2 regions of the Pleomorphomonas sp. T1.2MG-36 genome follow, and region 2 is predicted to be linked to the other one. Evidence: predicted binding sites of a transcription regulator. Region 2 holds the regulator's gene; the other holds the start of a gene.
What was found. The regulator HrcA, encoded in region 2, represses chaperone genes, less so after heat shock. The targets are predictions, from matches to a motif close to GTTAGCACTCNCNNNNNGNGAGTGCTAAC.
Positions count from the first base shown of each region.

Region 1 (4,647 bases), 570 kb from region 2:
ACGGACGTTCAGATCCTTTGGATCAGAAGTCCATGCCGCCCATGCCGCCGCCGGGCATGGCAGGCGCAGAGTCCTTCTTCGGAAGCTCGGCGACCATGGCCTCGGTGGTGACCAGCAGACCGGCGACCGAAGCGGCGTCCTGCAGGGCAGTGCGCACGACCTTGGTCGGATCGATGATGCCGGCCTGGATCATGTCGACATAGGTCTCGTTCTGGGCGTCGAAGCCGAAGGTTTCACCCTTCTCGAGCACCTTGGAGACAACCACCGAACCTTCGACGCCAGCGTTGATGGCGATCTGACGGATCGGCGTCTCAAGGGCGGCGAGAACGATCTTGATGCCACGCTCGATGTCGAGGTTGCTCGACTTGAGCTTGGCAACGGCGGCCTTGGCGCGAAGAAGGGCCGTACCACCGCCCGGGACGATGCCGGCTTCGACGGCGGCGCGGGTGGCGTTGAGCGCGTCATCGACGCGATCCTTCTTCTCCTTGACTTCGACTTCGGTCGAGCCACCGACGCGGATGACGGCAACGCCACCGGCGAGCTTGGCCAGTCGCTCCTGCAGCTTCTCGCGGTCGTAGTCCGAGGTGGTCTCCTCGATCTGCGCCTTGATCTGGGCAACGCGAGCCTCGATGTCGGCCTTGGCGCCAGCGCCGTCGACGATCGTGGTGTTTTCCTTGGAGATCGACACGCGCTTGGCATGGCCGAGCATGGCGAGCGTGACGTTCTCAAGCTTGATGCCGAGATCTTCCGAGATCACCTGGCCACCGGTCAGGATGGCGATGTCCTCAAGCATGGCCTTGCGGCGATCGCCGAAGCCCGGCGCCTTGACGGCGGCGATCTTCAGGCCACCACGCAGCTTGTTGACGACGAGCGTGGCAAGGGCTTCGCCCTCGACGTCTTCGGCAACGATCAGCAGCGGACGCGAGGACTGGACGACAGCCTCGAGCACCGGCAGCAGGGCCTGCAGGTTGGACAGCTTCTTCTCGTGGATGAGAATGTACGGATCGTCGAGATCGGCGACCATCTTCTCGGCGTTGGTCACGAAGTAGGGGCTGAGGTAGCCGCGGTCGAACTGCATGCCTTCGACGACTTCGAGTTCGGTCTCGGCGGTCTTGGCTTCCTCGACGGTGATGACGCCCTCGTTGCCGACCTTCTGCATCGCGTCAGCGATCATCTGGCCGATTTCGGTCTCGCCGTTGGCGGAGATCGTGCCGACCTGGGCGACTTCGGCCGAGGTGGAGATCTTCTTCGAACGGGCGTTCAGGTCCTTGACGGCCTCGGCGACGGCCATGTCGATGCCGCGCTTCAGATCCATCGGGTTCATGCCGGCGGCAACCGCCTTGGCGCCCTCACGGACGATGGCCTGGGCCAGAACGGTGGCGGTGGTGGTGCCGTCGCCAGCCTTGTCGTTGGTCTTCGAAGCGACTTCGCGGACCATCTGGGCGCCCATGTTCTCGAACTTGTCGGCAAGCTCGATTTCCTTGGCGACCGACACGCCGTCCTTGGTGATGCGCGGGGCACCGAAGGACTTCTCGATCACGACGTTGCGGCCCTTGGGACCCAGCGTGACCTTGACGGCATCGGCGAGGATGTCCACGCCGCGCAGCATCTTCTCGCGGGCGTCGGAACCGAATTTGACTTCCTTGGCAGCCATGGATTTTTTCCTTGAAATGAGAGGTTAACGGAGGACGAGACAGGCTGAGTGGATCAGCCGATGATGCCCATCACGTCGGATTCCTTCATGATCAGGAGGTCCTGACCGTCGATCTTCACCTCGGTGCCCGACCACTTGCCGAACAGCACCTTGTCGCCGGCCTTGACGTCGAGAGCGACGAGTTCGCCCTTCTCGTTACGGGCGCCCGGACCAACGGCGACGACTTCGCCCTGCTGGGGCTTTTCCTTGGCGGTGTCCGGGATGATGATGCCACCAGCGGTGCGCTCCTCAGACTCCAGCCGACGAACGACGACACGGTCGTGCAGGGGACGGAACTTCATGTTCGGCTCCTCAATTTTGAAATGCCTGCGGCTTGCGCGCTTTTGCCTCGCAGACCACGGCGAAAAACATTTGCTGTTAGCACTCACTCAGCATGAGTGCCAAGCCGCCCGGAAATAGGCGCATGCCAGCCGCCTGTCAAGGGTCGGTCTGGTGTTTTACGGACAGGCATCGTCCGGCTTGGGCCGGGCGGATGTGGCGTTCGGCTGGACCACCACGAGGCAGGCGCAGATGATGATCGCGGCGCCAATGAGGGTGTAGACGCTCGGAATCTCGCCAAAGAACACCATGCCGAAGGTGACGGCCCAGATCAGGGCCGTGAACTCGAAGGGGCCGAGCAGCGTCGCAGGCGCGTGCTTGTAGGCCCAGGTGATGGCGTAGTTTCCGCCCGTGCCGAGCGCGCCGATGGCCAGGAACATCAGTAGCGTCTCGCCCGCTATCGGCTGGTACCAGTAAACAGCGAAGGGAAGCGCCACCACCGCGCTGATGAAGTTCTGAACCAGGATCATCTGCGGCACGCTGTCATGAACGGTATCCCGTCGCGACATGATCATGGACAGTGCATAGGCGACCGCCGAGGACAGAGCCATGGCAAAGCCTAGAGGGCTTCCGGCCTCCGCGCTCAGCTTTTCCGCCAGCATGACGACGACGCCCAGAAAGCCGAAGGCGGCCGCCAGCAGCGAGCGGCGGGTGACGGGGTCACCGATCATCGCCGCCGAAATCAGCACCATGAAAAAGGGTGACGTGAAGGTGAGGGCGACCGTCTGGGCAAGGGGCAGCAGCTTGAGCGCGCCGAAGAACAGGGCCGCGCAGGAAAGGCCTGCCAGCGAGCGTCCGAAGGCACGCCGAATGGTCGGCCATCCGGGGCGCAGTTGCCCTTGCGCGGCCGCCGATCCGGAAGAGAAGATCAGGCCGGCGGCGTAGCGCAGGAACACGACCATGGCGAGCGGCGTGCCGTAGGTGGTCGCCTTGACCAAGGCGTCCAGCCCCGAGAACAGGAAGACGGCGAGGAGGGCGGCGCCTGCTGCGTAAAGGCGCATCGACGACTGCATGACATCTCCGGAGGGGCGGAAGGCGGCCAGGACGCGGCTCTTACGCCGCAGCCGTCCCGTCCGCAAGGTCACCAGACCAGCCTAGAGGACCTCTCCGGCGAAAGATGGCAGCAGAGCTCGGACACATGCATGTCCGTCAGCGATCCAGCTCCAACCGGTAGGCGTACTCCCAGCAGTCGGTGGCATCCGGTACGAACCGGACGACGGGCTGTCGGACGAAGCCGAGTTTCTCGTAAAATCGATGACCGGAGAGAAAGCGGGTGTCGCTCCAGAGCTTCAGCGCCCGCCCGCCGCGCCGGGCCACCTCGTCGAGGGCCATGGCGTAAAGCCGTTGAGCGAGACCCGAGCCACGCTGATCCCGGGCAAGATACACCTTGTTGATCTCGAAGACGCCATCGCCATCGGGGGAGGAAACGGCGAATGAGCCAACGACGATGCCGTCATGCTCGGCGACGAGCAGCCGGCCGCCTCGCTTTTCATAGTGGCTTGCCGGTGCCGCGAGTTCGGGAAAATCGGCAAATACGAACGGGCAGCCTTCGTACTCGTCGAAAACGCTGGCGATCAGGCGCGCAATGCTGTCGCCATCGGCATCGACGGCGCTTCGGATGAGAGGCTCTTTCGTCATCGAGGATCAGTTGGCCGGTGTCTCGGCGATGGTGAATGGCAGCTCGAACTCGCCCTTCTTGTCGGAGTTGCGGTCGCTGAGCTTGGTCACCAGCACATAGTCGCCGGGCTTCAGGCCCTTGAAGTTATACACGATATAGACCTGAAATTCCTTGTTCCGCCGCCGCGACACCATGTCGAGCGAAGCAAAGCCTTCCTGGGCGTGCAGGATCTGGCCGCGCGGAGTGCGAAGCTCGAAATCGGCGGAGAAGTCGATCCTGAACAGGTCGCCTTCCTTGCCGAAGGCATAGCCAAACGGCTCCGCATAGACGAGCATCTGCTCGTCGGGATGGAAAACCGCATTGGGACGGGTGGAATAGATGCCGAAGCCAGCCGGTTTGCCGGTGACGAAGGTCGCTTCCGAAAAGCCGAGCGGCGCCGCATCCCACGCGGCATTGAAGGCCGCTTCCAGCGAGGCCAGGGCCTCGACGGGTTTGCCTTCGGCGAGCAGCGCCTCGGCGGCCTTGGCCTCATCGAGAATCGGCCCTGCCATCGCCGTCGACGCCGCCATCACGCAGGCGGAAAAAGCAGCAAGAAAACGCAACCCGTGCATGACCGCTTGTCCTTCCCCCAGAGCATTCACCGGCGAGCGAGAGCCGGTCCCGTCGAGACACGGCGGCTCAAGCGAACGCTCTTACCCATACACAAATGCCGGACTTCTTCCGAGACCTCCAAGGCGAGGCCGTGCGGCCAGGACCGAGGCAGTTGTGGCCCATTTCTATCTTACTGATCCGCTACCATTTTCCAAGGTCACGGCGGCTTCTTCGCAGAACTACTCAGGCACTGCGGGCAGACATCGCTTCTTCGATGTCGCGACGCTTTCGGTAGATGGTCGAGGGGCTGATTTCAAGAGCGGCCGCGGCTTTGGCGATGTTGCCGTCGAACGCCGCGATCGCCTCCTCGATGACCCTTGCCTCTTCCACCCAGAGCGGCTTGACC
Region 1 is NZ_CATNLY010000023.1:180,047-184,693, reverse strand. It holds gene groL (chaperonin GroEL) at 23-1,654, opposite strand; gene groES (co-chaperone GroES) at 1,708-1,995, opposite strand; gene QQZ18_RS12305 (DMT family transporter) at 2,152-3,045, opposite strand; gene QQZ18_RS12300 (GNAT family N-acetyltransferase) at 3,182-3,670, opposite strand; gene QQZ18_RS12295 (hypothetical protein) at 3,677-4,261, opposite strand; gene QQZ18_RS12290 (sigma-54-dependent transcriptional regulator) at 4,485-4,647, opposite strand, start outside.
Region 1: the regulator HrcA is predicted to act here: its motif matches at 2,071-2,099, upstream of groES (co-chaperone GroES).

Region 2 (4,647 bases):
CCGGGCTCGCAGATCGGACGAGGGGCGGCGAACAGGCGCATCAGGTCGAAAAACTTCATGGCGTCGGACATCATGCGAGAAGGCCGGGCACCGGCGGTTGCGGCTTGGCGTCGGGTGCCCTGAGATAAAGCGGGCGGGGCAGGGCGGTGGCCGGCTCGGCAAGACCGCCAAGCCGCGCCAGGGCCAGCGGATCCGTCGCGGTCATCGCGTCGACCGGCGGTACCCGCAAGCCGGAAGTCGCCGCCTGATGAGTAAGGATCGCCGCACCCGAACCGGCAATCACGGCGACGCGGGCGCCCAGCCGAGCGAGCACGCTTGCCGCATCGGCGGCGAACGGAGCTTCCAGCACATCGCCCTTCGCGTCGTAGAGAGCGGCGTAGACCTCGCCGCGCCGGGCATCGACGGCGGCCAGTATGGGGCCCTCCGCCGGTTCTTCGAGCGACGCGGCGATGAGACGAAGCGCGTCGATGCCCACCACCGGAATTCCGAGGGCCAGCCCAAGCCCGCGACCCGCCGCCACGGCGATGCGGATGCCGGTGAAGCTGCCGGGGCCGACGTTGACGGCGATTCGCCCGACGCCTTCGATCTCGACGCCGGCCGTGGTCAGCACTTCGTCGATCAGCGGAAACAGCCGTTCGGCATGCCCGCGCGAGATGGCCTCGACGCGCACCGTCTCCCTGCCATCGCCCAAGAGGGCGACGGCAACCCGGTCGTTGGCGGTATCGAGCGCGAGCGTCAGCATCGGCCCCCTTTATCCCGGCCCGCAGCCGCTGTCGAGCAGCCATGCCACGTCGTCCACCTTCCCGCGGCCAAACGGTCTCCGGGGCTTGCGTCGCCGTGTCGGTATGGCCAGATTAGCCCTGATGGTAAAGGAGCTACGGTATCGTGGTGACGACAGGTGGACAGGGCGGCTTGCGGGAACTCGACGCGCGATCGCGCGATATCTTCCGTCGCATCGTCGAGGCCTATCTCGACACCGGCGATCCCGTCGGCAGCCGCAACATATCGCGCCTTCTTGCCGCGCCGCTGTCGCCCGCCTCGGTCCGCAACGTCATGTCCGATCTGGAGGCGGCGGGGCTCCTGTACGCGCCGCACACGTCCGCCGGCCGGCTGCCGACCGAATTCGGCCTGCGCTTCTTCGTCGATGCCATGCTGGAGATCGGCGACCTCACCGAAGGCGATCGATCGGCAATCGAAGGCCGCCTCAAGGCGTCGGGTACCGGCAAGAGCGTCGAGGACGTGCTGACGGAGGCATCGCAGACGCTGTCCGGGTTGACGCGTGGCGCCGGCGTGGTGCTGACGCAGAAAGCCGATCCGCGCCTCAGGCACATCGAGTTCGTGCGCATCGAGCCGACGCGCGGCATCGTCGTGCTGGTCGGCGACAACGGCACCGTCGAGAACCGGCTGGTCGATCTGCCTCCGGACCTGCCGGCTTCCGCCTTGCAGGAGGCGGCGAACTATCTCAACGCCCACATTCGGGGGCGTACTCTCAGCGAAACGCGCACCGAGGTCGAGCGCCAGCGCGCCGCGCGCAAGCTCGAACTGGATACCTTGACCGCCCGCCTCGTCGATGCCGGTCTGGCTTCGTGGGCGGATGCCGACGGCAGCCGGCCCCAGACGCTGATCGTCCGGGGGCGAGCCAACCTGCTGGACGATGTCCGGGCCGCCGAGGACCTGGAGCGCATCCGGGCGCTCTTTGACGAGCTTGAGAGTTCCGAGGACCTGATCGAGCTCCTGGGGCTGGCCGATGCCGGCGAGGGGGTGCGCATCTTCATCGGCTCGGAGAACAAGCTGTTCGGGCTGTCGGGCTCGTCGCTTGTGGTGTCGCCCTATCGCGACACCGAGGCGCGCGTGATCGGCGTCGTCGGCGTCATCGGCCCGACCCGTCTCAATTATGCTCGCGTCGTGCCGATGGTCGACTACACCGCCCGGGTGGTCGGCCGTCTTCTTGGATAGAGCGTCATTCGACCGGAGTGAAACGAGAGGCGACAAGACGACGCCTGGCAACAAGAGCCGAGCGCGCGGTCAGTCGGTTGGAAACTCGTCGAACTGTGGCAGCGCGTCCGAGATCTCGAACCAGGGGGCCTTGGAGCCGACAAAGATATGCGCGGTCGGCCGGATCGACGGCGGGTCGACCAGCGTGCCCAGGGTGACATGGGCATAGGCTCCGTCGCGGACCTGCGAATAGAGTAGCGAGCCGCAGTGGCCGCAATGGGCGTCATGGTTGCCTTCATCGAAGCGCATGATGTCATCTCGGCCGCGCACCACGGCCAGTTGTTCCGCGCGAATGCCGGCAAAAGGCTTGAAGGCGGCTCCGGTCGCACGACGGCAGTTCGAGCAATGGCAGTTCAATGCATACTCGAAGGCGTCGTCCACCTCGTAGCCCACCCGACGACAAAGGCACTCGCCGCGAAGGCGGTTTGGTCCTTGAGCCATTCGCTTTTCCCCATTCGGAAGGCACCGTCATGGACGGCCGATATCGTCCCTGCGACGGAAGCCGTCCGTGGCGCCTATCGTGACGAAGGCTAGCATCGCCGCCTGCGGAAGCATACTTGTAGGGCTGCGCGCAGGGAAAGCGGGGCCAAGGGTTGATTTTCCTGTCCGAAACCCTCAAATCCGGAGCACGTTTGGCGGCGACAGCCGCTTTCAGACAGTATGAGGACAAGATGGCAGACGAGACAGCACAGACTCCCGAACCGGCCGCCCCCGAACTGGACCCGGTGGTCGACCAGGGACTCCAGCGCATCGCCGCCCTCGAAAAGGAGGCGGGCGATCTCAAGGATCAGCTCCTCCGTACCCTCGCCGACATGGAGAATCTCCGCCGCCGGACCGAGCGCGAGATCGCCGATGCCCGCACCTATGCGGTGACCAACTTCGCCCGCGACATCGTCGGCGCCGCCGACAACCTGACGCGTGCCATCGCGGCAGTCGACGCCGAAGCGCGCGCCACCGGTGGCGAAGCGCTGATTTCGCTGGTCGAGGGCGTCGAGCTGACCGAGCGCGAACTGATGAAGGCGCTCGAAAAGCACGGCATCAGCCGCGTCGATCCGACCGGCGAGAAGTTCGATCCCAATTTCCACCAGGCGATGTTCGAAGTCCCCGATCCGAGCGTGCCGGCCGGTACGGTGGTGCAGGTCATGCAGGTCGGCTTCAAGATCGGCGAGCGGGTGTTGCGTCCGGCCCTCGTCGGCGTCGGCCGCGGCGGCCCGAAGGCGGCGCCTGCCGAGGAAGCAGCCGTTCAGCCCGAAACGCCGGCCGACGGCGGCCACAAGGTCGACAAGACGGTGTGAACCGAAGCTGCAACAAAAGCAGAAAGGGCGTCCGAACGGGCGCCCTTTTTCTTTTCTCAACGTTATTTGAACTTCGGACGGGTCTGTACGCGATTTCACGTAAAAGGGACTGGCAATCGCGCGCCATCGCGTCTAGCGTCACGCAAGGCCCCAGGAGGGGATGGTCGCCCTCGGGCGGCAATGTCGGAACGGCCCTGCGTTGCACGCGGGGGACATTGCCAGCCCGGCGGCAGACGCGCCAAGGGGACGGCCTGCCGCTGGTGTTCGCTCAGTCGTCCATCTTCAGCGCTGCAATGAAGGCCTCCTGCGGGATTTCCACCTTGCCGAACTGGCGAAGCCGCTTCTTGCCTTCCTTCTGCTTGTCCAGAAGCTTGCGCTTGCGCGTCACGTCACCGCCGTAGCACTTGGCGAGAACGTCCTTGCGGAGCGCCCGGATGGTCTCGCGGGCGATGATCTTGCCGCCGATCGCCGCTTGGATCGGGATCTGGAACATGTGCTGCGGGATGAGATCCTTCAGCTTCTCGCACATCGCACGGCCGCGCCGTTCCGACTGGCTGCGGTGGACGAGCACGGAAAGCGCATCCACCGGCTCGGCGTTGACGAGGATCTGCATCTTGACGAGATCGCCCTCGCGATAGTCGCTGAGGTGATAGTCGAACGACGCGTAGCCCTTGGAGATCGACTTCAGCCGGTCGTAGAAGTCGAACACCACTTCGTTGAGCGGCAAGTCGTACTGCACGATGGCCCGGCTGCCGACGTAGGAGAGGTCGATCTGGATGCCGCGCCGGTCCTGGCAAAGCTTCAGGATGGCGCCGAGGTAGTCGTCGGGCGTCATGATCGAGGCGCGGATCCAGGGCTCGGCGATCACCGAAATGCGCGTCACCTCCGGCATGTCGGCCGGGTTGTGCAGCTCGATCTCCGTGCCATCGGTCAGCGTCATCTTGTAGATGACCGACGGCGCCGTGGCGATCAGGTCGAGGTTGAACTCGCGCTCCAGTCGCTCCTGGATGATTTCGAGATGCAACAGGCCGAGGAAGCCGCAGCGGAAGCCGAAGCCGAGCGCGGCCGAGGTTTCCATTTCGAAGGAGAAGCTGGCGTCGTTGAGTCGCAACTTGCCGACGGCGGCGCGCAGGTCTTCGAAGTCGGCGGCGTCGACCGGGAACAGTCCGCAGAACACCACGGGCTGCGCCGGACGGAAGCCGGGCAGCGGCTCGGTGGTCTGTCGCCGTTCGTCGGTGATGGTATCGCCGACGGCGGTATCGGCCACTTCCTTGATCGAAGCGGTGATGACGCCGACCTCGCCGGTCGTCAGCTTGTCGCAGAGTTCGAGCTTGGGCGTCATGTAGCCGACGCGCTC
Region 2 is NZ_CATNLY010000023.1:745,704-750,350, reverse strand. It holds gene rimI (ribosomal protein S18-alanine N-acetyltransferase) at 1-59, opposite strand, end outside; gene tsaB (tRNA (adenosine(37)-N6)-threonylcarbamoyltransferase complex dimerization subunit type 1 TsaB) at 71-742, opposite strand; gene hrcA (heat-inducible transcriptional repressor HrcA) at 886-1,956, shown strand; gene QQZ18_RS14875 (GFA family protein) at 2,026-2,436, opposite strand; gene grpE (nucleotide exchange factor GrpE) at 2,667-3,290, shown strand; gene lepA (translation elongation factor 4) at 3,559-4,647, opposite strand, start outside.